DNA from 3 places in the Bradyrhizobium pachyrhizi genome. Region 2 is predicted to be linked to each of the others. Evidence: predicted binding sites of a transcription regulator. Region 2 holds the regulator's gene; each other region holds the start of a gene.

Region 1 (10,270 bases), 3.4 Mb from region 2:
CCGGCGGCCGAATTCGGCGACCTGGCGGGCAAGGTCGGCGGTGCCGCGCGACAGATCCGCGATCTGGCCGCCGACGTCGCTGCGGTCGCGCAGCCGCATCGAGACGGCGTTGTAGAGGATCAGGCAGGTGAGGGCGGCGAGCGCCACGATCGCCGATTCCGATCCGCTGATGCCCGCCACCGAATACAGCACGAAGCCGAGCGAGGCTGCGACCAGCACCATGCAGATGGCGATGAAGATCGTCGAAATGCGAATCATGTCGCGCGCCCGCGCCCTCTGTCCGAACGTCCCCCGGACTGCGACCTTAGCACCATTGTTGATTCGACGGGCCAGCGATCTTCGGAACCGGCTGGAACTGCGCACGATTTTCGTTTCGCCCGGATCGGGCTTCGTAAATCGCCGGAGCCGGCGGCGGCACGCCGGTCAGAGGTCCGTGGCGGCGATCCAGAACACCTCGCCCTCGGAGTCCTCGGTGTCGAGCCAGAGCAGCGGCAGGTTCGGATAGGCGGCCTCGAGATTGTCGCGGCCGCGGCCGATCTCGCAGAGCAGCCCGCCCTGCGGGGTCAGATGCTGCTTCGCCTCATCGAGCAGGCGGCGGACGATGTCGAGCCCGTCGGCGCCGCCGTCGAACGCGATCTTCGGCTCGGCACGGCACTCGCGCGGCAGCGCCGCCATGCCTTCGGCGTCGACATAGGGCGGGTTCGAGATGATGAGATCGTATCTGTTGTCGCCGAGCGGCCTGAACAGGTCGCCGCGATGCAGCGTCAGGCGATCGTCGAGGCCCTGGTCGGCGACGTTGCGCGCGGCGACCTCCAGCGCGTCCTTTGAAATATCGACGGCATCGACCGCGGCGTTGGGGAAATGCCGGGCCGCCAGGATCGCGAGGCAGCCGGAGCCGGTGCAGAGATCGAGCACGCGTTCGACCTCGTCGGGATCGCCGACCAGCGAGGTGCCCTCCTCGTCACCGCCGAAATGCGAATCCAGCAATTCGCCGATGAAGGAGCGCGGCACGATGGTGCGCTCGTCGACATAGAACGGCAGGCCGCGCATATAGACCTTGTTGACGAGATAGGCGGCCGGCTTCCGCGTCGCGATCCGGCGCTCGATCAGGTCGAGGATCTGCTTGCCCTCGGCAATCGTGACGCGCGCGGTGGCAAAGTTCTCGAACTGGTCGGGATGCAGGTGCAGCGTCTCGCAGATCAGGAACGCGGCCTCGGCCACCGGATCGGTGGTGCCGTGCGCGAACACGAGCTTGGCCGCGTTGAATCGGCTCGTCGCATAGCGCAGGAAGTCAAACAGGGTGCGAAGCTCGCCGGCGCCGACTTTCGGCGCTTTCGGCACGGCGGGGCTGCGTCTGGCCGGCACTTTGCTGCGCTGGGCCATCAGGATTTGGTCCAGCGCGCGGCGGCCGCGTCGTCGTGGTCCTGCGCCTCGATCCAGCTCGCGCCGCGCGCGCTTTCCTCGCGCTTCCAGAACGGTGCGTTGGTCTTCAGATAGTCCATCAGAAACTCGGCGGCCTCGAACGCGGCCTGCCGGTGCGCCGAGGCGGTCACGACCAGCACGATGTTCTCGCCCGGCGTGATACGGCCGAAGCGATGGATGATGGTGAGGCCCTGCAACGGCCAGCGCGACAGCGCCTCGTCGGCGTGGCGTCCAATCTCCGCTTCCGCCATTTCAGGATAATGTTCGAGCGTCAGCGCCGCGATCGGCTCGCCCTGCTCGCTGCCGCGGCAGATGCCGCTGAAGCTGACGACCGCGCCGACATCGGTGCGGCCTCGGCTTAAGGCCGCGATCTCCTGCGCGACGTCGAAGTCGGCTTGCTGGATACGGATGGTCGCTGCGACGGTCATGTCGGGATTTAGCCGCCGGTCATCGGCGGAAAGAACGCGATCTCGCGGGCGCCGGAGATCGCCGCGTCCGATTTGACATGGGCGTGGTCGATCGCGGCGCGGATCACTGTCGGCTTCTCGAAGGCATAGGCATAGGCATCGTCGCGCGCGGCAAGCCAGCCGATCAGGTCGCCGACGGTGCGCACCTCGGCCGGCGGCTCGACGATCTCTTCAGCCTTGCCGACGCGTTCACGCACCCAGGCGAAATATTTCAGCTTCATCCCTCATCCTCCTTGATGAGGTGATGGATGCCGGCACGGAAGTAATCCCAGCCGGTGTAGATCGTGAAGATCGCCGACATCCAGAGCAGCACGATGCCGATCAGGGTGGTGGCCGGGAAGACCTGCTCGCCCGCTTCGCCGGCGATCAGAAAGCCGATCGCCACCAGCTGGATCGTCGTCTTCCATTTCGCCAGCTTGGTGACGGGAACGCTGACCCTGAGCCCTGCGAGATATTCGCGCAGGCCCGAGACCAGGATCTCGCGGCACAGGATCACGATCGCCGCCCACAGCGTCCAGCCATGGATCGAATTGTCGGCGGCCAGCATCAGAAGGCTGGAGGCGACCAGCAGCTTGTCGGCGATCGGATCGAGCATCCGGCCGAAGGCGGACTGCTGGTCCCACATCCGGGCATAATAGCCGTCGAGATAGTCGGTGATCCCCGCCGCAATGAACACAGCCAGCGCCACCCAGCGCAGCCACAACGGGCCGTCCAGGATCGATTGCCAGTAGACGCAGCCGATCACCACCGGGATCGCGGCGATCCGGGCGTAGGTCAGGATATTCGGGAGGGACATGGTCTTGGTCTGTCCCCGGGTCGTGGCGATGTTCATCCGTTCTACCAATACCGCTGAAGCGAGAAGGTCAACCGTGCGGACGCGCAAAGCGCGACCAGATTGCGCTGCATCGTCATAGCGCCTTAGCTCGTTGTTTAAGCATGATCTTTTCGGATAACTGCCTCACACTTTTCCGCATCATGCCCTAGATGCCCTGTCGCAGGCGACGCCGTGATGACTCGCCTTTGGTTTAACCCGGCTGGGCGTGGAAAAACTCGAAAATCTTGCGGGCACTCTCGGCGCTGACGCCGGGAACCTTGCCGAGGTCGGCGATCGAGGCCCGCTCGATCTCCTTGAGCGTTCCGAAGTGGTGCAGCAAGGCACGCTTGCGGGACGGGCCGATGCCCGGGATCTCCTGCAGGCCGGCCTCGCGGATGTCTTTTTTGCGCAGCTTGCGGTGCGAGCCGATCACGAAGCGATGGGCCTCGTCGCGCAGCCGCTGGATGAAATAGAGCACCGGGTCGCGCGGCTCCAGCTTGATGGCCTCGCGGTCGGGCATGAACAGGGTTTCGCGCCCGGCATCGCGCTCCGGACCCTTGGCCACCGCCATCAGCGAGACCTCGGTCAGTCCGAGATTCTGGAAAATCTCCCGGACCGCGTTGAGCTGGCCGCGGCCGCCGTCGATGATGACGAGATCGGGCCATTGCGGAAACGAATCGTCATCCGCTTTCGTCTTGGCAGCGGCCTCGCCCTCCGGCGGCTTCAGCAGCCGCTTGAAGCGGCGTTCCAGCACCTCGCGCATCATTCCGTAATCGTCGCCGGGCGTCAGCCCTTCGGACTTGATGTTGAACTTGCGGTACTGGTTTTTCATGAACCCGTCGGGTCCCGCCACGATCATCGCGCCGACCGCGTTGGTGCCCTGGATGTGGCTGTTGTCGTAGACCTCGATCCGCTTGGGCGTGTGCGGCAGGCCGAGCGTCGAGACCATGCCCTCCAGCAGCCGGCTTTGCGTCGCGGTATCGGCGAGCTTGCGGCCGAGTGCCTCGCGCGCGTTGGTGAGCGCGTGGCCGATCAGCTCTTTCTTCTCGCCGCGCTTCGGCACGGAGACCTCGACCTTGGATCCGGCCTTGACCGACAGCGCGTCGGCGAGCAACGCGCTTTCCTCGATCTCGTGCGACAGCAGAATCAGCTTCGGCGGCGGCTTGTCGTCGTAGAATTGCGCAAGGAACGAGGACAGCACCTCCTCGGGCGTGAAGCTCTTCTCGGCCTTCGGGAAATAGGCGCGGTTGCCCCAGTTCTGGCCGGTGCGGAAGAAGAACACCTCGACGCAGGAATAGCCGCCCTCCTGGTGGATCGCGAACACATCGGCCTCTTCGACCGTGCGCGGATTGATGCCCTGCTGCGACTGGATCGCCGACAGCGCTGCGAGACGATCGCGGTACAGCGCCGCGGTTTCGAACTCGAGCTCGCCGGAGGCCTTCTCCATCTCGGCCGCGAGCAGCTCCTTCACGGCGTGACTGCGGCCGGAGAGGAATTCGGTCGCCTCGCGCACCAGTTCGCTATAGCCGGGGAAGTCGATCTCGCGCGTGCAGGGACCGGCGCAGCGCTTGATCTGATAGAGCAGGCAGGGCCGGCTGCGGCTTTCGAAGAAGCCGTCGGTGCAGGAGCGGATCAGGAACGCGCGCTGCAGCGCCGTGATGGTGCGGTTGACCGCGCCTGCATTGGCGAACGGGCCGAAATAGCGGCCCGGCCGCGACTGCGCGCCGCGATGCTTGAGGATCTGCGGCGCCCAATGGTCGCCGGTGATCAGAATATAGGGAAACGACTTGTCGTCGCGCAGCTGCACATTGAAGCGCGGACGGAGCTGCTTGATCAGATTGGCTTCGAGCAGCAGCGCCTCGGTCTCGGTCATGGTCGAGACGATCTCGACATGCGTGGTCGCCGCGATCATGCGCAGGATGCGCGCCGGCAGCGGCGCGTTGGCCCGCGCATAGGACGACAGCCGCTTTTTGACGTTCTTCGCCTTGCCGACATAGAGCACGTCGTTGGCGGCGTTGAGCATGCGGTAGACGCCGGGCGAGGTCGGGGCGAGGCGGACCGCGTTCTCGATCGCGGCATGTCCGACCGAGAGCGTGCCCTCGGCGACCGCCTCGGCGGCGTCCTCCGAAGCCTCGGGCAGGCGTGCCTCGTCCTCCTCCTCGGCGGCGGAGGTTTCGGGATCGACGTCGCTTGTATCGAGCGCCAGATCGTCCTGTGGCAGGTCGGACTTTGAACCGCGCCGTGGCTTGGGGTCAGCCTTGGAGTCAACCTTGGGGGCCGGCGTCGGGCGCTCGGGAGAATCGTGAACCATGGGCCGTAAACTAAGTGCTTGGGCGACCGGTCGCCAGCGCTGACGGCACCAACAAAAAGCACCTCGATTGCAGGAGGTTACCGGCCCCGCGCGGGCGCCGGGAGGGGGTGCGTAACACCTTGTTAAGACTGATGAGCGGGCCGGTAACCGGGCTTAACAGCCCTTTAACTTAAAACTCTCGATAAACCTTAGCGAAAAGAGTGGAATTCCGTAACCACGCCGGCCCTGGCCGGCGGGCTGCGGCAGTTGCGTGGTGGAGAGTACCAATGACCCGGTTTGTTGCGCGTGCGCTGGCACTGATCGTTGCAGGCTGGACGACCTCGGCCGCGTCGGCCGACCTCAACTACGGATCGCCCTATACCGTCTATCAGCCGCTCAATGCCTATAGCTGGGCCGGCCCCTACCTTGGCGGCAATGTCGGCTATGGCTGGGGCTCGGTCGAGAACAACCCGACCAAGCCGTCCGGTTTCGTCGGCGGTGTGCAGGCCGGCTACAACTTCCAGAACGGCTCCCCCTGGGTGTTCGGTATCGAGGCCGATATCCAGGGCACCACTGCCGACGACCGCTTCGCGCCGTGGAAGTTCTCCAACCCGTGGTTCGGCACGGTGCGCGGCCGCGCCGGCTATGCGGTCAACAACGTGCTGTTCTACGCGACCGGCGGTCTCGCCTTCGGCGAACTGCGCGGCGAGACATTCGGCATCACGGAGAGCCACACCAATGCGGGCTTCACCGTCGGTGCCGGCGCCGAGATGGGCTTTGCCCCGCACTGGAGCGCCAAGATCGAGTATCTTTACGTCGACCTTGCCAACAGCAATTTCACGATCACCGGTGGCGTGTCGAACGGCTACAGCTTCAGCCTGGTTCGCGCCGGCATCAACTATCACTTCTGAGAACAAGAAAACGTCGACCATTAACTCCCGGCCGCGCCTTGCGCGGCCGGGTTTTTCTTTGTGTTAATGATCTCAACGTCGCGCACGGCCATATACACGCCGCGGCGTCCGCGAATCCAATCGGTGGGCCGCACGTGTGGGATATGCGGCACCGCCAGTCGCGTCCGCATCATGCAGGTGGTCATCCAGCGAGCGCCAGCCACGCGCTCGGCAGTCAGCTCACACGCAACGCCTCATTCGGTGTTCATCCCGAGCCCGCGCATCGCGAGCGCTCGTCATGAGACCACCAGGTTGACCGCCTTCGGGCCCTTGCCCTTCTTGTCGGGCTCAACCTCGAACGTAATGCGTTGTCCTTCAGTCAGGTCCTTCAATCCTGCACGCTCGACAGCTGTGATGTGAACGAACACATCGCGGCCGCCATCATCAGGCTTGATGAAGCCGTAGCCACGCTCTCCGTTGAAGAACTTGACTGTCCCAGTCATGGCCATCGGGAAACTCCTCCCCCGTATTGCTCCACCGCCACGCGCACGCCGCGTAGCGGTTGACCGACATTCGCTTGTCGGAAGCTTGGCCACCTGAACAGCCCGGCGTCACGCCGCCGGTCTGCCTGGATTTTATTTCGGCCTTGTCACTCCGCCGCAACCATTCGCGGAAGCGGAACGTAAAGCCAGTCGTAACAGGATGAGCATAATACGGTTCCGCGCAAATTGCCTATGCTCAAAATTGAACTTTTCAGTAGGAGGTGTCGATCATGGTTTGGGCGTCTCGAGTCTGAAGCGTCCCGCGCCGCCTTGACCGAGCGGCTTCTCGAGTTCGGGCAGGATGATCTTCAACTCATTCGCCAGCGTCCACGGCGGATTCACCAGCAAAAGACCTGTGGAAACGAGGCCTGCGCCTGCTTCTTGCGGTGCCACACTGAATTCCAATCGCAGGCATTTGCCGGCAGGCCGGCTGCTTGCTGCTGCAGCAGCCACACTGCGCGCTAGCTCATCGGTGGCTCTCCGGGTTTTTACGGGGTACCACAAAAGATACGAGCCGGTCGGCCACTTCGCGTACGCTTCCGTGAAAGCACTGGCCAGCCGCTCGAACTCGTCCTTCGCTTCGAACGGCGGATCGATCAGCACCAGGCCGCGCCGTTCGTTCGGCGGCACGAATGCGGGCAGCGCCATCCAGCCGTCGAGATCGACGACGCGCGCTTGCGCGTCGCGTCGCAGCGCGTCGATCAGTTGTTTGCGCGCCGTCGGTTCGATCTCGCAGGCGGTGAGGCGATCTTGCGGACGCAGCAGCGCCCGCGCGATCAACGGCGAACCGGGATAGGCTTTCAGCTCGCCTTTCGGATTGAATGCTCTGACGATGTCGAGATAGGGCGCGATCAGCGGCAATGCCTTGTCGGAGAGCCGCGCCTGCATCAGCCGCGCGATGCCGGTGAGCCATTCGCCGCCGCGCTGCGCTTCGCTCGACGTCAAATCATAGAGACCGGCGCCGGCATGGGTGTCGATGACGCGGAACGGCGCCGGCTTGTCCTGCAGATAGGTGAGCATGCGCACCAGCACGATGTGCTTGATGACGTCGGCAAAGCTGCCGGCATGAAAGGCGTGACGGTAGTTCATGTGATGATCGTGCCGCGCTCCCAAAGGGTGCGCATGTTGTACTCGTCATGCCCGGGCTTGTCCCGGCCTTCGCTAAAGCTTCGGCGGGGTTAACGTCCGAGCTCGGCGAAGCCCGGCTCCCGGGCATCTGCGCCTTATCTGGCTTGTTTCGCGATGGCGCAGGTGGCCGGGACGTTCTGCGCGACGACGCGCGGCGCGGGTCTGCCGGCCATGACACAGAGCGTCAGCCGCCGCGAACCGGCGGCATCAGCACCTGATCGCGGCGGCAGGCGCGGCGATCGATTTCCTCGCAGGAGCGGAATTGCAGATCCTTGCTGAGGCAGATCCGCACCTCGCTGAGCCGCTTGCTGTCGCAGGTCACCGAGATCGCGGAGTTGCTGAGGCCCGGATTGACCTTGATGAACGCCGTCTCCAGCTCGTCGGGCGCGACCGTCTTCGGCTCCGACAATTGCAGGAATTCCTCGGGGATCTTCACCGTGGCGCGAGCCTTGCGGATGGCTTCGAAATAGGCGCGCTCGCCGAGACCGGAGCAGGTGCCGTGCTTGTCCCACTCGTTGTAGATCAGCCCGGGCGCCGGCATCAGGTCGAGCATCGAGCTCATGATGCTGCGGGCGAGTCGCGGCGAGGGCCGCTGGCAGTATTCCGGAAAGCCCCGCTCATATTGCGGCCACAGGCCGTGCACCACGAAGGAATAGGGCCGTCCGCCGCACTGTGCCTGCGTGCCGCGGCCGTTGTTGCCGCGCTCGCTCGCCGCCTCGCAGAACGAGGGCGACCACGACAGCGACAGCACATAGAAATCGAACTCACCGGGCGCATTCTGGCGGCGATCCTGGGCCGAGGCTCCAACCGCACTGCACAGAATAATGGCAACCGAAATCAAAAATCGGGAAATTGTGTCCAACCGAGGCATCAACCCGCTCCCTCACTCGACCGCCCGGAGCCTAGCAGGCCGCGAGAACATTTCAAGAACAAAAAGCCGCCGTCCAAATGGCGGCGGCTCCTGCTTTAGCAATCTGGTCGGAGATCAGGGCCGCGCGGCCTTGCAGGACGGGTTATAGGCCCAGTTGCGGTCGAGCCCCGCGACGCACCATTCGACGCCCTGATTGATGCTGGCAAAGCCGCCGTCCTCGATGATCGAATAGTGCACCTTGCGCACCTTGCCGTCGCTCAGCATCGCCTCGCCCGTGCAATAACGGCGCGGAATATTGTCGGACTGCCAGGGACGGAAGGCGGTTTCGTGAATCCCGTTGAAGCCGGTGATCACGAGCGGCGAATTCCAGAAGGTGGCTTCCTTTTCCTGGAATTGCGTGCTGATGACCGTCAGGGCCTTCTCGCATGGGGCCACATTGCCGTCATAGCGCGGGCCGGACAGCCAGAAGTTCATTTCGAGCGGATTGGCGGCCTGGGCCGTACCCCCGAAAGCCAGCAGGCTGACCACGAGTGCGGCGCCGAGGCCGAGCTTGCGGCCGAGTTTATTGCGGGAGTTGAACAGGTTGCGCATGGGAATCCACCCGATTATCCGATGCCGCGGACGGTGCCGTGAAGCCCCGGCTAGGTCAAGTGCAGGGCGGCAACACCTGCGGAGAAGTCCACTTTGGGGAGCCGGCTCGTTCTTTTCACGGTCGCCGGCGCACTCTATGTTGGCTCGAAGCGAAATGGAGTCTGCGATGCGAAGGAAATTGGCCGCGTGCCTGGTTGCCGTTTGCGGGATGCTGGCCGTTGTGCCGGCGCGAGCGGATTGGATGCAGCCGGTGCCGCCGTTCAAGGGCAACGATACCGGCGGTATCATCGCCTATACGCTGGCGACCCAGAGCGACGCCCGGCAGCTCGCCGTCGATCATTGCGCCTCCTACGGCAAGGTGGCCAAGTTCCTTGCGATGCAGAACTATCCGGGCGGCTACATCTCTTTCGCCTGTCGCTGGGTGCCCTATGGCGCGGCCCAGAGGCCGCTGCGCACGCTCTACTGAGCGCGTACCAGATCTTTCGATCGTTCAGCCGGGAGCCGACCGCATGACCCGACAGCTTGCCTTGTTTGGTTCGGCTGTGTGCCTTGTCCTGTCCGCTGGCGCCGCAAGTGCCGTCGACCTGCCGATCCGCAAGGCCGGTCTGTGGGAGATGAAGATGGTGCGCACCGGCGGGCCGATGCCGGAAATCACCATGCAGCACTGCACCGACGAGACCACCGACAAGGAGATGAGCGCGGCGGCCTCGCCGATGGCCAAGGAAGTCTGCTCCAAGCAGGATATCCAGAAGACCGCGACCGGCTATGTCAGCGACAGCGTCTGCAGCGTCGCCGGCATGACGATGCAGAGCCATGCCGAGATCGTCGGCGATTTCAATTCCGCCTACACGGTGAAGAGCACCTCGCATGCCGAGGGCGGCGCGGCCGGCTCGCGCGATACCACGATGACCATCGAGGCGAAATGGCTCGGCGCCTGCAAGAGCGACCAGAAGGCCGGTGACATCATCATGCCCGGCGGCATGAAGATGAACGTCAAGGACATGGAAAAGCTGAAGGGCCTCCTGCCCAAGCAGAAGTAGCGCGCAGCGCATTCGGCCGTTGCGGCGCGCCTGAATGCATCGCCTCTCATGCTGAGAGTCTGTGACACTTCGCATCACCGTCATTGCGAGCAGTTCGCGACGAAAATGCGGAGCAATCTTGCGCCGAGGCGATGTGCAATCCATCCGATCCCTCCGCGTCACTGCGTTCGTGTGCTCCTCGGCGCGCGATGACGTCGACGGGATGCAACATCACT
Region 2 (10,270 bases):
TGATCGTGCTCGCGTGCTGGGAGCTGGCGATGGATCGTGATTTCGCCACCTGGTGGCACGATCGCTGGCATCACCGAGCTGGCTGAGAGGAAGCTGACTGAGACGTTGGCCTGACCGCCAACCAAAGGCGGCCGGAGAGGTTGGAACTGCGTGGCGCGGGATCCCCTCCATGCCGACCGATGCAGGTTCTGCAGACACATCACGCCAGAGACGGCGGGTACGGGACGATTCAGAAGCGTCGTCCCGCACTCGCTGGACGGCGGCCATGGCGCCTGCTGCAGGGTGAGAGCGTTTTCGAGCGACGTCGATACCGTTCGCGTAAGGAAAACGCGTCAAAACAAGATTCTAGGACCCCGTTCCGATCCCATCGGAACGGGGTCCTAGTCGCCCGTCAGCAAGGTGACTCCGTCACGATGCGGCTTTCGCCTCGATCTGCTCCCAGATTCTGGTCTTGCGCGTCTCGGGCATGATGAAAACGGCGATCACGAAGCACACCGCGGGAACGACAATCGGGTAGATCAGCGCGTAGCCGATGCTGCCGGTCGCTGCGAAGGCGGCCGATGTGATGAACGGCACCAATCCGCCGCCCCAACCATTGCCGATATGATACGGCACCGAGACCGAGGTGTACCTGATCCTGGCCGGGAAAAACTCCGCCAGGAACGCGCCGACCGGCCCGTACACCATCCCGACGTAGCAGACGAGGATGAAGATGATGAAGACGGCCACCGGATAGTTGATGTGTCCCGGCTGCGTGACCATGCCGAGCCACAGATACAGCGGATAGTAGGTGATCGCGGCAAGCAGCATTCCTCCGAGGATCACGGACTTGCGGCCGATCTGGTCCGACAGCCAACCAAAGAAGATCAGGCTCGGCGTTGCGATCAACAATGCCGCTCCCACGATGTAGGCCGAGGTAACCGCATCGACCTTGGAGACCTGCTGCAGGAAGTACAGTGCCCAGAATTGACCACTGTACCAGACCACGCCCTGTCCAATCAGGACGACGATAGCGATCAGGATGTACTTGATGTTGGCGCTGAGGAAAGCTTCCCGCCAGGGATTCCTGGTCATCTGTCCCTGTGCCTTGATCTCCTGGAAGATCGGCGTCTCCTGGAGCTGCAGGCGGATGTAGATGGCGATCGCCACCAGCAGGAACGAGAGCAGGAATGGTACGCGCCAGGCCCATTCGTCAAAGGCCTGATTGCCGGCCCAGGTTCGGGTCAGAACGATCACCGCAAGCGACACCACGATCCCCAGCGTCGGCGAGGTTTGTAGCCAGCCCGTGTAGTAGCCGCGCCTGTCGTCCGGAACATGTTCGGCGACGTAGGTGATGGCGCCGCCATATTCGCCGCCCAGGCACAGACCCTGGATCATCCGCAAGCCGAACAGAATGAATGCGGCCGTCAGGCCGATCGACTGATACGTTGGGATCAGTCCGATCGCTCCCGTTCCCAGGCCCATTCCGCTCAGCGTAATGAGGAATGTATATTTGCGGCCGACCCGATCGCCCATCCATCCGAACAGGAAGGCCCCCAGCGGGCGGATCAGGAATCCCGCAGTGAACAGCGCGATCGTGCTCAGCAGGGCTGCGACGGGGTGGGATTGCTCAAAGAACTTGACCGACAGAACCGCGGCCAGGCTGCCAAAAATATAAAAGTCGTACCATTCAATGATGTTTCCCACTGACGCAGCGACAATCACGCGGCGAAAATCGCTTGGTACTTGAATTGCCATGTGCTGCTCCTCTCAAATGCGAACGCTACTCCTCGCGTTTTTCAGCGATCTATCCGCTCGCGGAGTGCGCGTGGTGCACGGCGTTACAGGCGAGATTTTGTGCGTTCGTCCGCAACGCCTGATCTCAGGGGAGTTGTGGCCACCTGAGAGGAGCTCCAGCGGCCTTCAAGTGCCGCGAGCCGTCACTGCCTCATCCCGGTCTCTTTGGGAGCGGAGGCATCGGGACAGTCTATTCCTAATGTGATCTGCATCTTAGTGAGACTTTCGGCTCGATCGATTTGACGCAGGCGGCAGCTGCGGCCCGGCGCGAGCTAGGCAAGGTGCAGGACGATCCAGATACCCGGGCGTTGCCGGCCCGTATTCTGCATCCGTTCCGCTAGTCGGGTGACGGGGCCATCCGCTAGCCTGCCGCCCGGCAGGGATCGCAAGCGGAATGGCGGAGCAGGGCACGACGCCGGGCGGCAAACGCGGCTACGCGGGGACGTGGCCGCCGCGCGCGGCCGCGCCGGCCGGCGGCTTTCTTCCGACCCGCGTCGGCACCTGGAAGCCTCTCGTCGAGACATTGCGGCAGTCGGCCCGCGCCGAGGCGGGCGCGGGCCGCCTGTTGCCCTGGGTGCCGGTGGCGTTCGGCACCGGCATCGCGTTCTATTTCGCGGCCGAGCACGAGCCGGTGCTGTCGGTCGCGGCCACCGTCGCAATCCTGCTCTGCCTGCTGGCGCTGCTGCTGCGGCGGCGCAGCGTGTTTCCCGTCATCGCGCTCTTGGCCGCGGTGGCCGCGGGTTTTGCGACGGCGACCTGGAAGACGGCGCGCGTCGCTCACACGGTGCTGGCGCGGCCGATGTTCTCGGTGGCGCTGACCGGCTTCGTCGAGACGCGCGACATCCGCGAGAAGACCGATCGTTTCGTGCTGCGCGTGGTTTCGATGGAGAGCCCGCGCGACATGACGAAGCTCGATCGGGTCCGGCTCTCGGTGAAGAAGGGCACCGCGCCCGATGTCGGCAGCTTCGTTGAATTGAAGGCACGGCTGATGCCGCCGCTCGGGCCACAGCGCCCGGGCTCCTATGATTTCGGCCGTGACCTCTATTTCCAGGGCATCGGCGCCTCCGGCTTCGTGATGGGCGCCGTCAAGACCAGGGAGCCTCCGGCGACCGGCGGCTTTGGGCTGCGCTACGCCGCCTTCATGCAGGGCCTGCGCGACGCCATCGACGCGCGGATTCGCACCACGCTCGACGGCGACCAGCGCGCGATCGCAACCGCATTGCTCACCGGCCGGCGCGACGCGATCTCGACGCCGGTCAACGATGCGATGTTCATCTCGGGGCTCGGCCATGTGCTGTCGATCTCCGGCTACCACATGGCCGTGGTCGCCGGCGTCGTGTTCTTCGCGGTGCGCGCCCTGCTTGCGCTGTTTCCGGCGCTGACGGCGGCGCATCCGATCAAGAAATGGGCCGCGGCGGCCGCGCTGGTCGCCGCGGCGTTCTATCTGTTGCTGTCGGGCGCGGAGGTCGCGACGCAACGGTCGTTCTTCATGACCGCCGTGGTGCTGCTCGCCGTGATCGTCGACCGCCGCGCGATCACCTTCCGTACGCTTGCGGTGGCGGCGCTGATCGTGCTCGCGATCGCGCCGGAGGCGCTGGTGCATCCCAGTTTCCAGATGTCGTTCGCCGCGACGCTCGGGCTGGTGGCGCTGGTGCAGATCGGGCTACCGAACCTGCTGGCGTCGCCCGACCATTCGGCGACCGCGCGGGTCGCGCTGTGGGGCGGGCGCGAGCTCACGATGCTGATGCTGGCCTCGCTCGTGGCGGGGCTGGCGACGACGCCCTATGCCGCGTTCCATTTCCATCGCGTGACGCCCTACGGGCTGCTCGCCAACCTCGCGGCGATGCCTGTCGTCTCGGCGGTCGTGATGCCGGCCGGCCTGCTCGGGCTCGTCGCCATGCCGTTCGGCTTCGACGGACTGTTCTGGGCGATCATGGGTCTTGGCATCGACTGGATGATCCTGGTGACGCAATGGGTCGCCGCACTCCCGGGCGCGGTCGGCCGGATGGCGGCGTTCGGCATCGGGCCGCTGATCGCCGCGAGTGCCGGCATCATCCTGCTCGGGCTGCTGCGCACGCCGCTGCGCTGGTCAGGCGCGGTGCTGCTGCTGGTGGCCTCGGTCTGGGCGCTCAGGGTGCCGCAGCCGGACGTGCTGGTGTCGGGCGACGGCCGCAACGTCGCGGTGCGTGGCGGTGACGGACGGCTGCATCTGATGCACAGCGCCAAGGATGCATTTTTGGTCAAGGAGTGGCTGGCGGCGGACGCCGACGCGCGCACCGCCACCGATGCGTCGCTCGGCGAGGGCGTCTCCTGCGATGCCGGCGGCTGCGTGACCCAGGCACCCGGCGGCGCCTTCGTCGCGCTGGCGACCCGGCCGGAGGCGCTGGCGGACGACTGCGAGCGCGCAGCCCTGATCGTGACGGCGCGGCCGGCGCCGCAGGGCTGCGCGGCATCGGTGATCGATGCCGAGCGGCTGCGCCGCCACGGCGCGCTGGTGCTGCGACGGATCAGGGACGGCTACGCCGTCGATGCAGTCAAGCCCGGCGGGATCGACCGGCCGTGGTCGCCGGCGGTTCCCGGCGACGGCGAGAGCGAGACGACGCTACGCGCGCCCGCCGCCGCGCCGCGGCCTGCGGTGGATGCGACGCCGGCTGAGACCGATCTGCAGGGCGATGATTAGCTGTGGTCTGGCGAGGGGCCGCTTGGCAGCTCGAACAGGCCGAGATGATATTCGTCGGAGTCGGGGGCGTCGGGCTTCTTGACGAGAGTAAAGGAAGCCTCGGGAAATTGCTCCCAGACTTTCAGGTCGTCGGCCGTTACCGTCAGCCAACCGAACCGGAACAGGTAGCGGCCCGGTTCCGTGACGCGTCCAGCCTTTTGCCATGTGACCTTATCGACCACCGCGCACGTCCTCCGTGCCCGATGATGCGCCAAGGCGCCGGCCGACGCAAATCTCCTTCTGCGCCCCGGAAGCGGGAGTCCGGGGTCGCCCGAAATTGCTTAGGTCATTCGCCGCCGAACAGCTCATTCCGCGGCGACGATGCGCTCAACCCAAAAACAGCGTTGCGAATGCGGAGGGCCGCCGCTCCACAACCTTCGGCTTCTGCTCGACCGGCGGATGCAGCGCCGGCAATTGCAGCACGCTGACGCGCTGTCCCTCGACCAGCTGGGTCACCAGCACATGGCTGCCGTCGGGGAATTCGACCGCGTCATGATGCCGATCGGGCACGTCGGGCTCGACTTCGTTGAACACGCCGACGCGATAGTTCAGCGTCTTGGTCCAGATCCAGCGGCTGTCGTAGCGAACGTTCTCGGCGAAAGCGAGCTCGGTGCCCGGCAGCATGCAGACCGCGACAGTGGGATCGTTCTCCGAGGCAAAGCCGCGGGTCGACGTGCCGCGGAACGTCGTCGTGATCAGCGTCTCTCCGACAATGGCGGGGCGCGATGCCACGGCGTGCAGACTATAGTCACACATCGGATGGCTCCTCATTTCGAGGTAGCGACCCGTGCCTCTCCTTGAGGCATTAGGGCCTCTACCAGAGTGGACGATAGCGAACGAGCGTCTGCTCGTTTCTGGGCGATTGTACGACTGGTCCGAGATCGCTCCGATCACAAACACGCGACGCTGCGCGAGAGGTATCGGAGCGCATCGGGCAGGCCGTACGCTACACTATCATGCAAGGAACGATCCGACGTGTTGCTCGTTCCCGGCCGCCGCAAGTATTTGCAATTCAGTATTTGCGATAAAGGCCGATCAGCTTGCCCTGGATGCGGACCCGGTTCGGCGGCAGGATGCGCACTTCATAGGCGGTGTTGGCCGGCTCGAGCGCGATCGATGCGCCGCGGCGGCGGAAGCGCTTCAGGGTGGCTTCCTCCTCGTCGATCAGCGCCACCACGATGTCGCCGGTATTGGCGACGTCGTTGCGCTGGATCAGCGCCATGTCGCCGTCGAGGATGCCGGCATCGACCATCGAGTCGCCGCGCACCTCGAGCGCATAGTGCTCGCCGGCGCCGAGCATGTCGGGCGGCACGCTGATGGTGTGGCTGCGGGTCTGCAGCGCCTCGATCGGCGTACCGGCGGCGATCCGGCCCATCACGGGGACCGCGACTGGACGGTTGCCGTCGTCCTCGGCAATCGGCGGCGTGCTGGCGCGCCGGCCGAGGGTGCCTTCGATGACACTGGGCGTGAAGCCGCGGCGACCGTTGCCGGCGCCGGCCGAGAGTTCGGGCAGCTTGATGACCTCGATGGCGCGGGCGCGGTTCGGCAGGCGGCGGATGAAGCCGCGCTCCTCCAGCGCAGTGATCAGGCGGTGGATACCGGACTTCGAGCGCAGGTCGAGCGCATCCTTCATCTCGTCGAAGGAGGGCGGTACGCCGGCCTCTTTCAAACGTTCATTGATGAAACGCAGTAGTTCGTACTGTTTGCGCGTGAGCATCTCGAGTATTCCCCCGGTTGATAGCGTCGTTCGATTCCGAGACTCTTCTGGTGGGGCCTGCAGGCCGGGCCTGACCTCAGGAGCATGTGCTCAATGCACCTGCTTCCACGCGGCTTCCCGATTGTAGACACCAGTACTCGAAACAAATCATGAACGGACACTATATGTTCGATATGTGTTCCGCAACCACTTAATTTCCGGTGAACGTGTCGGGCAACGCACAATCGGCGGGGCGCGAAAACCCTATTCGGGCAGTGTCAGAATTTCGCATTCGCTGCCTTTGACGGCAGCCGCCGCAAACGGCGGACGCACGAGAAGCGCCCGTGCCGCAGCGAGATTCCCGAGCAGCGACGAGTCCTGCTGCGTCACCGGGGTTGCGACCAGCGTGCCGTCCTCGCGCGCTTCGAGACGCGCACGCAGATAGTCCTCGCGCTGGTCGTTGGCGGCGAGGTCGCGGCCGAGCAGGGCGCTTGCGCGGCGATGATGAATCACTTTCCGGCCGCTCAGCGCCCGAATCAACGGCACCAGGAACAGGAAGGCGCAGACATAGGACGACACCGGATTGCCGGGCAGGCCGATCACCCGCATCGCGCCGAGCCGGCCGTGCATCATCGGCTTGCCGGGCCGCATCGCAATCCGCCAGAACGCCATCTCGACGCCCTCGGCTTCCAGCGACCGCTTGACGAGATCGTGGTCGCCGACCGAGGCGCCGCCTGTCGTGATGAGGATATCGGCGCCGGCCTCGCGTGCCCGGCGGATGCCGGCCGTGGTCGCCTCCACCGTGTCGGCGGCAACGCCGAGGTCGACGGTCTCGGCGCCTTCGGCGCGCGCCAGCGCCCGCAGCGCGTAGCCGTTGGAATAGACGATCTGGCCGGGACCGGGCTGCGAGCCCGGCATCACCAGCTCGTCGCCGGTCGCCAGCACCGCGACCTTCGGGCGGCGGCGCACCGTCAGTTCCGGATAGTTCATGGCGGCCGCCAGCGACAGCGCGCGGTCGGACAGGCGGCTGCCGCCGGCGAGCAGCACCTCGCCCTCACGGAAGTCGACCCCGGCCTGGCGGATGTGCCGCCCGACGCTGGCGGCCTCCGAGATCGTGATGTGGTCGCCGTCGACGGCGGTGTCTTCCTGGATGATCACGGCGTCGGCGCCGCTCGGGATCACGCCGCCGGTGAAGATCCGCACCGCCTCGCCGGCGCCGACCGTCCGCTCGAACGGCCGGCCGGCGGCGACTTCGCCGATCACCTTGAGCCGGGCCTTTAGATCGGCCGCATCGGCGGCGCGCACCGCATAGCCGTCCATCGCCGACATCGGCTGCGGCGGCTGGGTGCGCAGCGCCGCGAGGTCGTGCGCAAGCGTGCGGTGGTAGGCGGCATCGAGCGCGACCATCTCCTCCGGCAGCGGTTCGGCGCCGGCGAGGACGGCGGACAGGGCATCGGCAACCGGCATCAGGGCCACGCTCAGAGCTCCTCAATTCCTAATGTTCAATACCAAGTGCGGTCAAAGCCCTTGCCACGTCATCCGTCGATGTCACGTGGATAGCATGAAGGCCGCGCGCCCGCGCACCTTCGATATTGGCGGCCAGGTCGTCGAAGAACAGGATCCGCGACGCCGGCACGCCGATGGCTTTTACCACATGATCATAGGCCTCGGCGTCGGGTTTGCGGAAGCCGATGCTCGACGACAGGAAGACGTTGCGGAAATGGCTGAGCAGCTCGGCATGGGTGACCGAGAAATGCGCGACATGGGCCGGATTGGTGTTGGAGAAGGCGTAAAGCGGCATTTGCCTGGCGGCCGCCGCGACCAGCGGGGCGATGCCCGGCATCTCGCCGGTGAAGATCGCATTCCAGCCTTCGAGGAACTGGGCGTCCGTGATGTTGATGCCGAGCGTCCGGCGCAGGCTTTCGAAGAACGCCGCGTCGTCGATCCGGCCGATCTCGTGATGCTTGAAACTGTCGTCGACGACAAAGCGCGTGGCGAGCTCGGCGGGCGCACAGCCGGCATGCTGCGCCCAGTGCGCCATCACCTTGTCAAAGTTGATGTCGAGCACGACGCGGCCGATATCGAACAGCAGCACGTCGACGGAGTTGGGAGTGAATTGCGAGGTCATTGCGTGAAACCGTGTACGAGAATTGCGGGCGGGCGGCAATGTCCTCGATTTGTGCGGCAGGTGTGCGACGGGCGTTAAGCGCGCCGTCGTCCATGCACGCGCGGGTGTCATCACCCGCGCGCAAGCGGGTGATCCAGTATTCCAGAGACGCTTGTGCTTGAGCCGAGAGGCCGCGGCGAAGTGGAAGGCGTGATTTGCTACCCTTCCAGAAGGAAGAAAGAACTCCAGCTCGCGCCATATCCACCGCCGTCGTCCCGGCCTAGTGCGCAATTGCGCACGGGGGCCGGGACCCATAACCACCGCATTTGATCAGGAACGGGATCGTGGCCCCAGCTCGCGCAACAATTGAGATTTGGGGTAATGGTCCCGGCCTTCGCCGGGACGACGCCGAGTGTGTTGTCGCTTGTGCGTCAAACATCCGCATTCTCGCGACATGATTTGTCCGAGCTTTGCTCTTCGATTCACCCTCTAATTTTGCTGCGGGGGTTTGCCACTTCGAGCAACTCAGTGGCGCGCGCGCGAACTTTCAGGGCGCCAGCACCAAGCGACTTGATGCCTGCATGCCCGCCGGCGGCTTTGGTGCCCGCCGGGCGTAGCTCTCACATCCTGGACAGCGCCAGGCCGAGGTAACCGATCAGCGCACCGGTGCTGAGAATGATGACGACGAGCGCCTGTTCCGAGCGTGCTTGCAAGGTTTTCCGGTTCACGGCGTTGGACGCTCCGTCTTCGAGATCATGCGGTCCAACGAACAGCATCAATTTCCGTTCCGGTCCTTCCCCCGGGAACCTTCACGACCTGCCGAGTGACGCGACGAACGGAACGTGGGTCGGCCGCCTATGAGGGCGGCGCGATCCCCGGAACGGGGAAGGCGCGGCACATCTCGACGCTGTTCGACCTCAATCGCTTGACGACCGCTGCATCTCCCTTCGACCGGAGGGACTCCGCAATGAGTTCGGCGATGAGGCGCATTTCGGGCTCGCCCATGCCGCGCGTGGTCGCCGCCGGTGTCCCGAGGCGAATGCCGCTCGGCTTGAGCGGCGGACGCGGATCGTCGGGAATGATCTGCTTGTTTGCGGTGACCCCGACGGCGTCGAGGATGTTCTCGGCCGCGCCGCCGTCCAGGCCGACGCTGGCCACCGTATCCACGACCATCATGTGATTGTCGGTTCCGCCGGTGATCAACGTCATGCCGTGTTCCATCAACGCTTCGGCCAGGACCTTCGCGTTGCGCATGACCAGCTTTGCATAGGCGTGAAAATCGGGCGTCGATGCCTTCTTCAGCGTGACCGCGGTTCCGGCCACGACGTTCATGTGCGGACCTCCCTGCAAACCCGGGAACACCGACGCGTCGATCTTGCCGGCGAACTCCCGGCGACAGAGAACGATGCCGCCGCGCGGCCCGCGAAGCGTCTTGTGCGATGTCGTCGTCATCACGTCGAAACCCGCATCGAGCGGATTGCGCAAGGCGTTGCCGGCGATCAGGCCGCCGTAATGGCTGACGTCGGCCATGGTCAGTGCACCCACCTCATCGGCGATGCTCTTGAAGGACGCATAATCCAGATCGCGCGGATAAGAGCTGTAGCCGCACAGCACCAGCTTCGGGCGGACGTTCCGGGCCATGGCGCGGAGCTCATCGAAATCGATGGCGCCGCCGTTTGACGGCTGCGTCTTGTAGCGGGCGAAGTTGAAGAGCCGCCCCATATGCGACACCGGTGCGCCATGGGTGAGATGGCCGCCGTGTGACAGGTCCATCGCCAAGATCGTATCGCCGGGCTGCAGCAGGCCGAGATACACGGCCTGGTTCATTGGCGATCCGGACAGAGGCTGAACGTTGGCATGCTCGGCGCGGAACAGCGCGCAAGCGCGCTGTCGGGCAAGGTTCTCTATCTGGTCGGTAAATTCCTGGCCGCCGTAATAGCGGCGTCCCGGATAGCCCTCGGAATACTTGTTG
Region 3 (10,270 bases), 4.0 Mb from region 2:
AATTGTGGAGGAAGACGTTATGACGCTCAATGTCTCACGACGATCCTTGCTCGCGCTCGGTGCCGGTCTCGGCGCCAGCACCCTGCTCGGGGGCACCGCACAGGCACGCGCGCCGAAGCTCGGCACGCAGACACCCTACTGGCACCGCTTTATGCTCGGCGAAGCCGAAGTGACCGTCGTATCCGACGGACCGCTTCCGCTCGGCGACCCCTCCGGCACCTTCACCGGTGTGCCGAAGGAGGAGGTGAAGAAGATGCTCTCCGACAACTTCCTCTCGCCCGACAATGTCGTGCTCGAGCAGAATTCGCCGATCGTCAACACCGGCGACAAGCTGATCCTGTTCGATACCGGCATGGGCACCTCGAAGGCCTTCGGTCCGACCACCGGCCGGCAGCAGAAGAGCATGAAGGAAGCCGGCATCAAGCCGGAGGACATCGACGCCGTCGTGCTGTCGCACGCGCATATCGATCATATCGGCGGCATTGTCGGCGCCGACGACAAGCCGCTGTTTCCGAATGCGCAGTACTACATCGCCCAGAGCGATCTCGAGTTCTGGACCGACGAAGGCAAGATGGGCAGCCCGTTGAAGGATTTCATCGTGCATGCCCGCAAGAACCTGCTGCCGGTGCGCGACCGCATCGTGTTCTTCAAGGACGGTCAGGAATTCCTGCCCGGCGTGACGGCAATCGCAGCGCCCGGCCACACCGTGGGCCACACCATCTTCATGGTGAGCTCGGGCGGCAAATCCTTCGCGTTCCTCGGCGACCTCTCGCATCACGCGGTGCTGCTGCTGGAGCGTCCGCGGATGGAATTCTCCTACGACACCGATCCGAAGCAGGCGGCTGCGTCGCGGGTCAAGCTGCTGGAGATGCTGGCCGCGAACAAGACGGCCGTGATGTCCTATCACTTCGCCTGGCCGGGCTACGGCCACGTCGCCAAGATCGGCGAAGGCTTCCACTACTATCCAGAGCCGATGCAGATGAACCTGTGACGGGCTGATTGCGAAGATGGACCGCCTCGGGAGCGGCCGCCGCCGCTCCCGAATGCATTTGTCGCCCGGTGTAAGGAGCCCACGGGGCGCCCGGCCTATTCCGCCGGCGCAAGGCGGCTCTCGGAGCGAGTGCGCATCGTCTCTCGCGCGCCAATCCGCGCACGACGTTTGCGCCACCAGATCACGACGCCGGTCACCGACAGCGCCGCGACCACCAATCCCATCAGCGAGATCAGGATGCGCCCGGGCAAGCCGGCGATCCGGCCGGAATGCAACGGAAACTGCATCTGCACGAACACGTCGGCCGCGGTGCCGACCCATGGCAGCCGTTCGCCGAGCGGACGGCCGTCCTCGCTGTCGTAGTAAAGCTGCGCCGGCCCGACGCCCGCGGCGCCATGTTCGTCGCCCGGCTCGAAGAATGCGACCGCATAGACGCCGTGGGCCGGACCATAATTGATCGAACCGATCGGTGTGGTCCAGCCGCGGGCCTTGCCGTCGGCCGCGGCCCGCGTGGCGATCTCCGCATAGGTCATCCTTGGCTCGATCGGATCGTCGAGATGACGGTATGGTCGCTGCTCGTAGGGTGTCGGCGTGTAGTTGGACACGGTCTTCATCAACGGCGAGAACACCTCGAAAAAGAGGTTCAGCGAGAATGCCGTGAATGCGATCACGAACAGCAAGGCCCAGGTCCACAGGCTGAAGGCGCGATGAATGTCGAAATTGATTCGATAGGCGCTGCCTGAGGTCTTGATCTTCCAGGCCGGCGCCCAGCGGGTCCAGAAACCCTTGCCGCGCCGGCCTGATATCGCCGACGCCCGTTCCGCCTTTGCACGCCGCCGCGACGGCAGGGTCAGGTAGAAGCCGACGAAACAATCGATCGTCCAGATCACGGCGATGATGCCGAGGAAGCGCATGCCCCAGCGATCGCTGCCCCAGAATTCGGGGATGTGCATCGTGTAGTGCAGCTTGTAGAGGAACGAGACGAAGTTTTCGCGGGTCACCGGCCAGACCGCGCCCCAATAGCGGCGTCCGAGCTCGACGCCGGTGTTCGGATCCAGAAAGACCTGGTTATAGTCGAGCGTGTAACGTGTGCCGGTCGCCGGATCGATCCGCGGCAGCACGAAGAACCACAGCGACTCGTCTTTCTCCGCCGTCATGAACATGTGGACGACGCGGGCGCGATGATCGCGCTGCTCGATCAGCCGGACGAGCTCGACCGACGGGATCGCGGGTCCGGAGCTCGTCACCTCGAACAGCTTCCTGTTGAGCACATCGTCGATCTCGTGGTCCCACGAGATGATCGCGCCGGTGACGCCCGAGAAGAACAGGAAGGCCGCGGTGAGAAGACCCGCCCAGCGATGCAGTCGTCCGAAGATGGATCTCATGTGCATTTCAGCATGTCATTTGGCTGATCACCAGCGATAGGTCAGCTTCGCGATCGCCTTGCGGCCCTCCGCGTAGAAGCAGCTGGTGTTGCCGTAGCAGGCTGCCACGTAGCGCGTATCGGCGAGGTTGGTGACGTTGAGCGAAAGGCGATAATTGTCCCTGGTATAGGCGACGAGCGCATCGACGACCGTGGATGCCGGCACCTTGAAGGTGTTGGCGTCGTCACCGAACGTCGATCCGACATAGCGGACGCCGCCCCCGAACTGGACGCCGGCGAGCGGGCCGCCCTGAACGGTGTAATCGCCCCACAGCGAGAAGCGATTGAGCGGCACGGTGGTCGGCGCCTTGCCGACATTGACGGGATCCTTGGTGACGACCGCGTCGACATAGGCATAGCCGCCGCGGATGTTGACGCCCTCGACAAGCGTCGCGGTGCCTTCGAGCTCGACGCCGCGCGATTTGACCTCGCCGGTCTGCTCCGCGAAATAGAACGGCGGGGCGTAGGTGACGACGTTGGATCGGGTCAGGTCGAAGGCGGCCAGCGTGATCAGCGCATTGATGCCGACCGGCTGGTACTTGACGCCGACTTCGTACTGGACGCCGCTTTCCGGCTTCAGCAGCTCGCCGGCGGCATTGACGCTCAGCACCGGCAGGAATGATTCCGAGTAGCTGAAATAGGGCGCGATGCCGTTGTCGAAATTGTACATCACGGCGGCGCGGCCGGTGAATGCCGAGGCATCGGTCGAGGTCGACGTTTTCGCGAGATTGTTGTCGAGGTCCGTGGTGGCGAAATCCTGCCGCCCGCCAAGCAGGAACGACAGCCGGCCGAGCCGGATCTGGTCCTGCAGATAGAGGCCGGCCTGCGACTGCTTGATGCCGGTGTCGTCATACGGTCCGTTGTTAGTCCAGCTGTTGGTATAGACCGGCGCGAAGACGTTGAGCTTGCCGGTGCTATAGCTCGAGGCCATGTCGCGGAACGACGTGTTGCGGTAATCGACGCCGAACAGCGTCGTGTGGCTCAGCATGCCGGTGACGAACTTGCCCTGCAGCTGGTTGTCGACCGCGAAGGAATCGATCGTCGAGCTGCCGCCGGCGCCGCCGCGCGACAGCAGGCCCGCGGCCTCGTCGGCCGCCGATGCATAGCCGGTGCCGTAGAAGCTCTTCTGCTCGTTGTGCATCCACGAATAGCGCAGGTTCTGGCGGAAGGTCAGCGCGTCGTTGATGTCGTGCGACAGCATGTAGCCGACCGAGGATTGTTCGGTGTCGAACTGGTTGAAGCCGGGCTCGCCGACGAAGCGCGTATTCGGAATGTAGCGGCCGTTATTGGCCCAGACGGTGCCGGACGGCGGCAGGAATTGCAGGCCCCAGCCGGTGCGTTCCTTCTGGTAGTTCGCGAGGAAGGTGATCGTGGTGTCCTCGTTCGGCTTCACGGTGACGGCGGGCGCGATGAAGACGCGATTGTCCTTGGTGTAGTCGACCTGGGTCTCACCATCGCGCGCGACGCCGGTCAGGCGCCACAGCACCGTTCCTTCCTTGTTGGCGCGGCCGCCGATATCGAACTCGCCCTGATAGCGGTTGAAGCTGCCGCCCGACAGCGACACTTCCCCGAACTCGCGTGCAGTCGGCAGCTTGCTGACATAGTTGAGGATGCCGCCGGTGCCACTGCCGCCGAACATCGCCGACGATGGCCCCTTCAGGACCTCGAGACGCTCGGCTCCGTACGGATCGAGCCCGAGGAAGTGCACATAGTTGCTGCTCGGCAGCCGCAGGCCGTCGAGATAGAGTCCCGGCATCGTCATGTCGAAGCCGCGGATCTGCAGGCCGCCGAAGCGGGTGTCCGATCCGCCATTCACGTCGCCGCTGACACCGGCGGTGTAGCGCAATGCCGCGCCCACCGATTCCGCACCCTGGTTCCTGATCTGGTCCGTCGTGACGACCGAGATCGATTGCGGGATTTCGATCAGCGGCGTGTCGGTCTTGGTCGCCGAGCCCGAACGCGTGGCAACGAACCCAACCACCGGACCGCCGGCTCGCTCACCGGCGCCGGCACCGGAACGTGCCGCCGCTGGCGGCGTCGCCTGCTGGGATCGAGCCACACGATTGGCGCGGCTCGCGCGTGCGGTCACCGGACGACGAACCGGTTTTGCATTCGCAGTGATCGAGCGCTGCTGAGGCGCGTCCACGCTCACCGGCGGCAGTTCCGATTGCGCGTCGGCGCGTTCGGTCGTGACACCTGCGGCAAGGACGGCAGCGGTACACAGACCGATCGTTCGCAGCGCTGGATGTTGACGGGTGGAATGCGAAGCAAGTCGATCGATCACGCGAAGGCGCCCCTGATGTCAGCCTGGATGGATTTGTGATCCGGCTCTACAGCGCGGGGCTCGCGAGTACAGACCTCGGCAGTTGGAATAGATCGAGACTGCGCGCGCGATCAGTGTGCGATCACTGAAACAGCAAGCAAATCGACGACACGCTGCGACAATAAGCGCGCGATGCCCGTCGTGCTGGAATGATTCTTGAAAATGATTCCTGCAGTTGTCGACGACGCGAGTTGTGTTCGATCGCGCGAGGCGCGCGTCATCGCGAGCGACGCCTGACGCTTCCGCGCCGGCCGGAAGCGAATGCGCCGCGCGGTGAATTGGCACCGGGCGACCAGCCCTCGGCGCCGCGAACGTTCTTGTAATGTTCTTGCACTTGCCGCCCGGTTCCGCTACCTTCGATTGCGGAAGAATAGGGGCAGCATGGTCCAGCGCGTTTCCACCGTCGCATTCGAGGGGATCGAGGCCCGCGCGGTCGACGTGCAGGTTCAGGTCGCGCCGGGCTTGCCGGCATTCGCGATCGTCGGCCTGCCCGACAAGGCGGTGTCGGAAGCCCGCGAACGCGTGCGTTCGGCCTTGATCGCCTCCGGCCTCGCGCTTCCTGCCCGCCGCATCACCGTCAACCTCGCGCCCGCCGACCTGCCCAAGGAGGGCAGCCATTACGACCTGCCGATCGCGCTCGGCCTGATGGCGGCGATCGGCGCGATCCCGCCGGATGCGCTGAACGGCTTCACCGTGCTCGGCGAGCTCGGGCTCGACGGCTCGATCGCGCCGGTGGCGGGCGTGCTGCCCGCGGCAATCGGCGCCAATTCGCGCGACGAGGGATTGATCTGCCCGGCCGCCTGCGGCTCGGAAGCCGCCTGGGCCAGTCCGGACATCCAGATCATCGCGGCACACTCGCTGATCCAGATCGCCAACCACTTCAAGGGCACGCAGGTGCTGTCGCGCCCGCAGCCGAAGGTGCATGAGCGCGAGGAAGCGCTGCTCGACCTGCGTGACATCAAGGGCCAGGAGAGCGCGAAACGCGCGCTCGAGATCGCCGCCGCCGGCGGTCATCATCTGTTGATGATCGGCTCGCCCGGCGCCGGCAAATCGATGCTGGCGGCGCGACTGCCCTCGATCCTGCCGCCGCTGTCGCCGTCGGAGCTGCTCGAAGTCTCGATGATCGCCTCAGTTGCCGGCGAGATCCGTGACGGCGCCTTGACCGCGCGACGCCCGTTCCGCAGCCCGCATCATTCCGCCAGCATGGCCGCGCTGACCGGCGGCGGCATGCGCGCCAAGCCGGGCGAGATCTCGCTGGCGCATCAGGGCGTGCTGTTCCTCGACGAATTGCCGGAGTTCGATCCGCGCGTGCTGGATTCGCTGCGCCAGCCGCTGGAGAACGGCGAGGTATCGGTGAGCCGGGCCAACCACCGCGTCACCTATCCGGCGCGCTTCATGCTGGTCGCGGCCATGAACCCGTGCCGTTGCGGCCACGCCTATGAGCCCGGTTATTCCTGCAAGCGCGCACCTGTCGACCGCTGCACCGCCGACTACCAGATGCGGATCTCCGGCCCGCTGATGGATCGCATCGACCTGCGGATCGAGGTGCCCGCCGTGACTGCGGCGGATTTGATCCTGCCGCCGCCGGCGGAAGGATCGGCCGAGGTTGCCGCCCGCGTCGCGGCCGCGCGCGACATCCAGCTCGCTCGCTATGCGGCTGCCGACATGCCGCATGTCCGCACCAATGCGGAAGCGCCGAGCTCGCTGCTCGAGACCATCGCGCAGCCCGACGCGCATGGGCAGAAGCTGCTGCGCGAGGCCGCCGACACCATGCACCTCACCGCGCGCGGCTATCACCGCGTGCTGCGGGTGGCGCGCACGCTTGCCGATCTCGACGGCGCCGAGACGATCGGCCGGCTGCACCTTGCCGAAGCGCTGTCCTATCGTGCATTGGCCGACGATGTGCGCCGCGCCGCGTGATCCGAAGCGCAGCCCCGTCCCGATTCGTGCCGCAATGCCCCGCGTCAACGCGGCGGTAACGAGTTTTGTTTACGCTCCGCAAACCATAAGCACCGCGATCGGCGGCAAGCTTGGGTCGAGCGAGTTGTGTCATGTTGCGTTTGAAGATTTTGACCTCGGTGGTCCCCCTTGCCGTGGCCGCGGTCCTTGCCCGCGTCGAATTCCTGCCGGGCCCCCGGCCCTGCATCGAGGTGGGCGGCGCCACGATGCAGATCGCATCGGTCCCCTGGCTGGCGCAACTTCACGTCAGCTTCACTGACGACCCCGGCCAAGCCACCGTCCGGGTCCAGATCGCCGACAGCGCCGACGCCGCCGACTTCACCGTGATCGACGACATCGACGATGCCGAGGCCGGCGCCTGCGAGAGCAGCGCGGCGGCGCAGCTGATCGGGATTTCCAGCGATGCCTCGGCAACCGGCTCCGTCATCTATCTGACGCATGATGACGGTCCGTCCGACTACCGTGTCTTCGTGCAGTCGAAGACGTTCTCTGTGCGCGATGCCGCGGCCCTGATCGTCAGCGCCCGGGGCGGACACCGCCGCCTTGAAGCCGCATCGCCCGCACCTGACACGCGCGTCCCGAACCGGGTCATGGCGGAATTAACCCCCCGCTAACCTTGTTCTGAGGGCAGCGCGAAATGGCCACCAACTTCAAGCACTTTGCAAGCTGGCCGACGCATCGTCAGCGCCAGATCAAGCTGTCTCAGGGTCACCATTGATGGGGCGTTTCTTCCGGATCAAGTTGCGCCTTCGCCGCTTCCTCCGGCGCCATTCCTGGGTCGCGACGATCGTCCGCTCGTTCACGATCTTCTCCGTCGCGTTCGGCAGCGCCTTCGGGTTCATTTCGGGCGCGCTCTCGCAACAGAGCGGCTACGATCCCAATGCATTCGCGATTGGGGTCAGCTTCCTGTTCGCGCTCGCCTGCCTCTGGATCGTGACGCTCGGCATCCGCCTGCGGCTGATGCGCAAGCGGCTGCGCACCATCGCCATGCACAATGAAGCGATGGCCGACCGCAACTGGGAACTGCAGGAGGCCGAGCAGCGCGCCTCTACCCTGTTCGAGGCGCAGGACGATCTGATCGTGCTGCGCGACCTCGACGGGCTCATCACCTATGCCAACGATGCCTATTGCGAGCTGGCGCAGAGGCCCCGCAGCGAATTGATCGGCAGCACCGCCACGCTGAAGGTGCTCGAGCAAGGCGACACCGCGCTCGAATCCAACGGCACGCGGGTCTACGACCAGAAGATCGAGGGACCGCTCGGGCCACGCTGGATCGCCTGGCGTGAGGGCCTCGTGCGCAACGATGCCGGCGCGCCCGCGGAGATGCAGAGCGTCGGCCGCGACGTCACCGACCGCACCGAGAGCGAGCGCGCGCTCACCGAAGCGCGCGATCAGGCCGACGCCGCCAACCGCGCCAAGTCGCGCTTTCTTGCGATGGCGAGCCACGAGATCCGCACTCCGCTGAACGGCATCATCGGCATGAGCGGATTGCTGATGGATACGCAGCTGACGCCGGAGCAGATGACCTACGTCAAGGCGGTCAAGACGTCGGGCGACGCGCTGCTCGCGCTGATCGAGGAGTTGCTCGATTATTCCAAGATCGAGGCCGGCAAGATCGATCTCGAACACCGCGCGTTCGCGCTGTCCGGCCTGATCGAGGACATCACCGAGCTGCTGGCGCCGCGCGCGCAGACCAAGGGCATCGAGATCGCCGCCTATGTCGACGAACGGCTGCCGATGCAGGTGACCGGCGACGCCGCGCGGCTGCGTCAGGTGCTGCTCAATCTCGCCGGCAACGCCATCAAGTTCACCGCGACCGGTGGCGTGGCGCTGATCGTCGAGCCCGGCATCTGGCCGAACGAGATCAGCTTCCTGGTCCGCGACACCGGCATCGGCATCGCACCGGAAGCGCAGCAGCGTATATTTCGGGAGTTCGAGCAGGCCGACGACCGGATCGCGCGCAGCTATGGCGGCACCGGGCTCGGCCTTTCGATCAGCGACCGCATCATCAAGCGGATGGGCGGCCGCATCACGCTCGCAAGCACGCCGGGCGCCGGCTCGACCTTCGAGGTGTCAATCCCGCTCGTCGCCGCCGATACCGGCGAGGCCAGCGGCTTCGCCGCGCCCGACTTGACGGGACAGTCGATCATGCTGGTGGCGCCGCACAGCATCGAGGTCTCGCTGATCTCGCGGCGGTTGCAGCGCTGGGGCGCGCAGACCTGCATCGTGTCGGATGCCAACGTCGCCGAGGCGCTGCTGCCAGAGCGGAGCTGGCATGCGGCCCTGATCGACCACACGCTCGGCACCCCGGCGATGGAGGCATTTGCCGACGCCGCCCGCCTCCATGCAACCCATCGCATCGTGATGTTCACGCCGGCGACGCGGCAGGACCTTTCGGCCTCCGAGTCAGCCATGTTCACCGGCTACCTGGTGAAGCCATTGCGCGCGTCGTCGCTCGCCGCGCGCCTGACCGCATCGCCGGAAATCGCGGCGCCGAGCCTCGCGATCGAGGCGGCCGCCGAGTCCGCACCCACTGCGCCCGCATCCGCGTTGCCGGACAAGGGGCTCTCGATCCTGGTCGCCGAGGACAATGAGATCAACGCGCTGTTGATGCGCTCGCTGCTCACCCGGCTCGGCCATAACGTGGTCATCACCACCAACGGCGAGCAGGCAATGGAATCCTGGCTGTCGGCGACCTCAGCCGGCACGCCCTATGATCTCGTGCTGATGGACATCCAGATGCCGCGCCTCAACGGCATCGAGACCACCAAGCAGATCCGCGCCCATGAAGCGGCGCAATCCGTCCGCCGGACTCCGATCCTGGCACTGACGGCAAATACCCTGGTGGAGGACCGCTATGCCTGCTTCGAAGCCGGCATGGACGGTTTTCTGATCAAGCCGCTCGACCGCGAAAAGCTGGAAGAAGCGCTTGCGGGCCTCGCCGCCGCGCGGCATATCGCGGCGTAGTGCGCCACCTAACCCCGCGTCGTCCCGGCGAAGGCCGGGACCCATAACCACGAATGCCAATTGGTGAACGACCGTCTCGCCGCGTGCCTTTTGCAGGGGCCGCGGAGTATGGGTCCCGGCCTACGCCGGGACGACGCCGTTGATGTGGTCAGCTTTGGCGGATCAAACCTTACAGCCGGCGCAGCGCGACCGACTGCACCACGTGGTCGGCGCCCTTCTTCAGGATCAGCGTGGCGCGCGGGCGGGTCGGCAGGATGTTGTCCTCGAGATTGGCGAGGTTGGTACGCTCCCAGATCGCGATCGCGGTCGCCGTTGCTTCCTCGTCCGACAGCGGCGCATAGCGGTGGAAGTAGGACCTCGGATCGGTGAACGCGGTGTCGCGCAGCGCCAGGAAGCGCTTGATGTACCACTCCCGCAGCACGGCCTCGTCGGCGTCGATATAGACCGAGAAATCAAAGAAGTCGGAAACGAACGGCACCGCTTTGCCGTCGCGCGGCAGCCGCCCGGTCTGCAGCACGTTGACGCCCTCGACGATCAGGATGTCCGGCTGGTCGATCTCGACCCATTTGTTCGGCACGATGTCGTAGGTCAGATGCGAATAGACCGG

The links. The regulator LexA, encoded in region 2, represses DNA repair genes until DNA is damaged. The targets are predictions, from matches to a motif close to TGTTCNNNNTGTGTTCNG.
Region 1: QA639_RS07610 (ribonuclease T2 family protein) is a predicted target of LexA. The motif match lies at 8,468-8,485, and genes of this name have one in related genera.
Region 3: QA639_RS00910 (YifB family Mg chelatase-like AAA ATPase) is a predicted target of LexA. The motif match lies at 5,050-5,067, and genes of this name have one in related genera.

The regions. Positions count from the first base shown of each region.
Region 1 covers NZ_CP121667.1:1,664,403-1,674,672, forward strand. The annotation lists gene QA639_RS07565 (EAL domain-containing protein) at 1-258, opposite strand, end outside; gene prmB (50S ribosomal protein L3 N(5)-glutamine methyltransferase) at 424-1,383, opposite strand; gene QA639_RS07575 (molybdenum cofactor biosynthesis protein MoaE) at 1,383-1,850, opposite strand; gene moaD (molybdopterin converting factor subunit 1) at 1,859-2,110, opposite strand; gene pgsA (CDP-diacylglycerol--glycerol-3-phosphate 3-phosphatidyltransferase) at 2,107-2,721, opposite strand; gene uvrC (excinuclease ABC subunit UvrC) at 2,915-5,014, opposite strand; gene QA639_RS07595 (outer membrane protein) at 5,281-5,904, shown strand; gene QA639_RS07600 (cold-shock protein) at 6,180-6,392, opposite strand; gene QA639_RS07605 (23S rRNA (adenine(2030)-N(6))-methyltransferase RlmJ) at 6,654-7,514, opposite strand; gene QA639_RS07610 (ribonuclease T2 family protein) at 7,738-8,424, opposite strand; gene QA639_RS07615 (hypothetical protein) at 8,539-9,015, opposite strand; gene QA639_RS07620 (hypothetical protein) at 9,182-9,481, shown strand; gene QA639_RS07625 (DUF3617 domain-containing protein) at 9,525-10,055, shown strand.
Region 2 covers NZ_CP121667.1:5,048,604-5,058,873, reverse strand. The annotation lists gene QA639_RS23750 (SPW repeat protein) at 1-86, shown strand, start outside; gene QA639_RS23745 (MFS transporter) at 409-1,737, opposite strand; gene QA639_RS23740 (ComEC/Rec2 family competence protein) at 2,171-4,456, shown strand; gene QA639_RS23735 (hypothetical protein) at 4,453-4,677, opposite strand; gene QA639_RS23730 (hypothetical protein) at 4,823-5,251, opposite strand; gene lexA (transcriptional repressor LexA) at 5,508-6,212, opposite strand; gene QA639_RS23720 (molybdopterin molybdotransferase MoeA) at 6,456-7,667, opposite strand; gene QA639_RS23715 (HAD family hydrolase) at 7,687-8,319, opposite strand; gene QA639_RS23710 (hypothetical protein) at 8,919-9,074, opposite strand; gene QA639_RS23705 (serine hydroxymethyltransferase) at 9,154-10,270, opposite strand, start outside.
Region 3 covers NZ_CP121667.1:195,239-205,508, forward strand. The annotation lists gene QA639_RS00895 (MBL fold metallo-hydrolase) at 20-991, shown strand; gene fsrB (siderophore utilization protein FsrB) at 1,087-2,376, opposite strand; gene QA639_RS00905 (TonB-dependent siderophore receptor) at 2,404-4,395, opposite strand; gene QA639_RS00910 (YifB family Mg chelatase-like AAA ATPase) at 5,119-6,657, shown strand; gene QA639_RS00915 (hypothetical protein) at 6,789-7,310, shown strand; gene QA639_RS00920 (PAS domain-containing hybrid sensor histidine kinase/response regulator) at 7,414-9,663, shown strand; gene coaA (type I pantothenate kinase) at 9,833-10,270, opposite strand, start outside.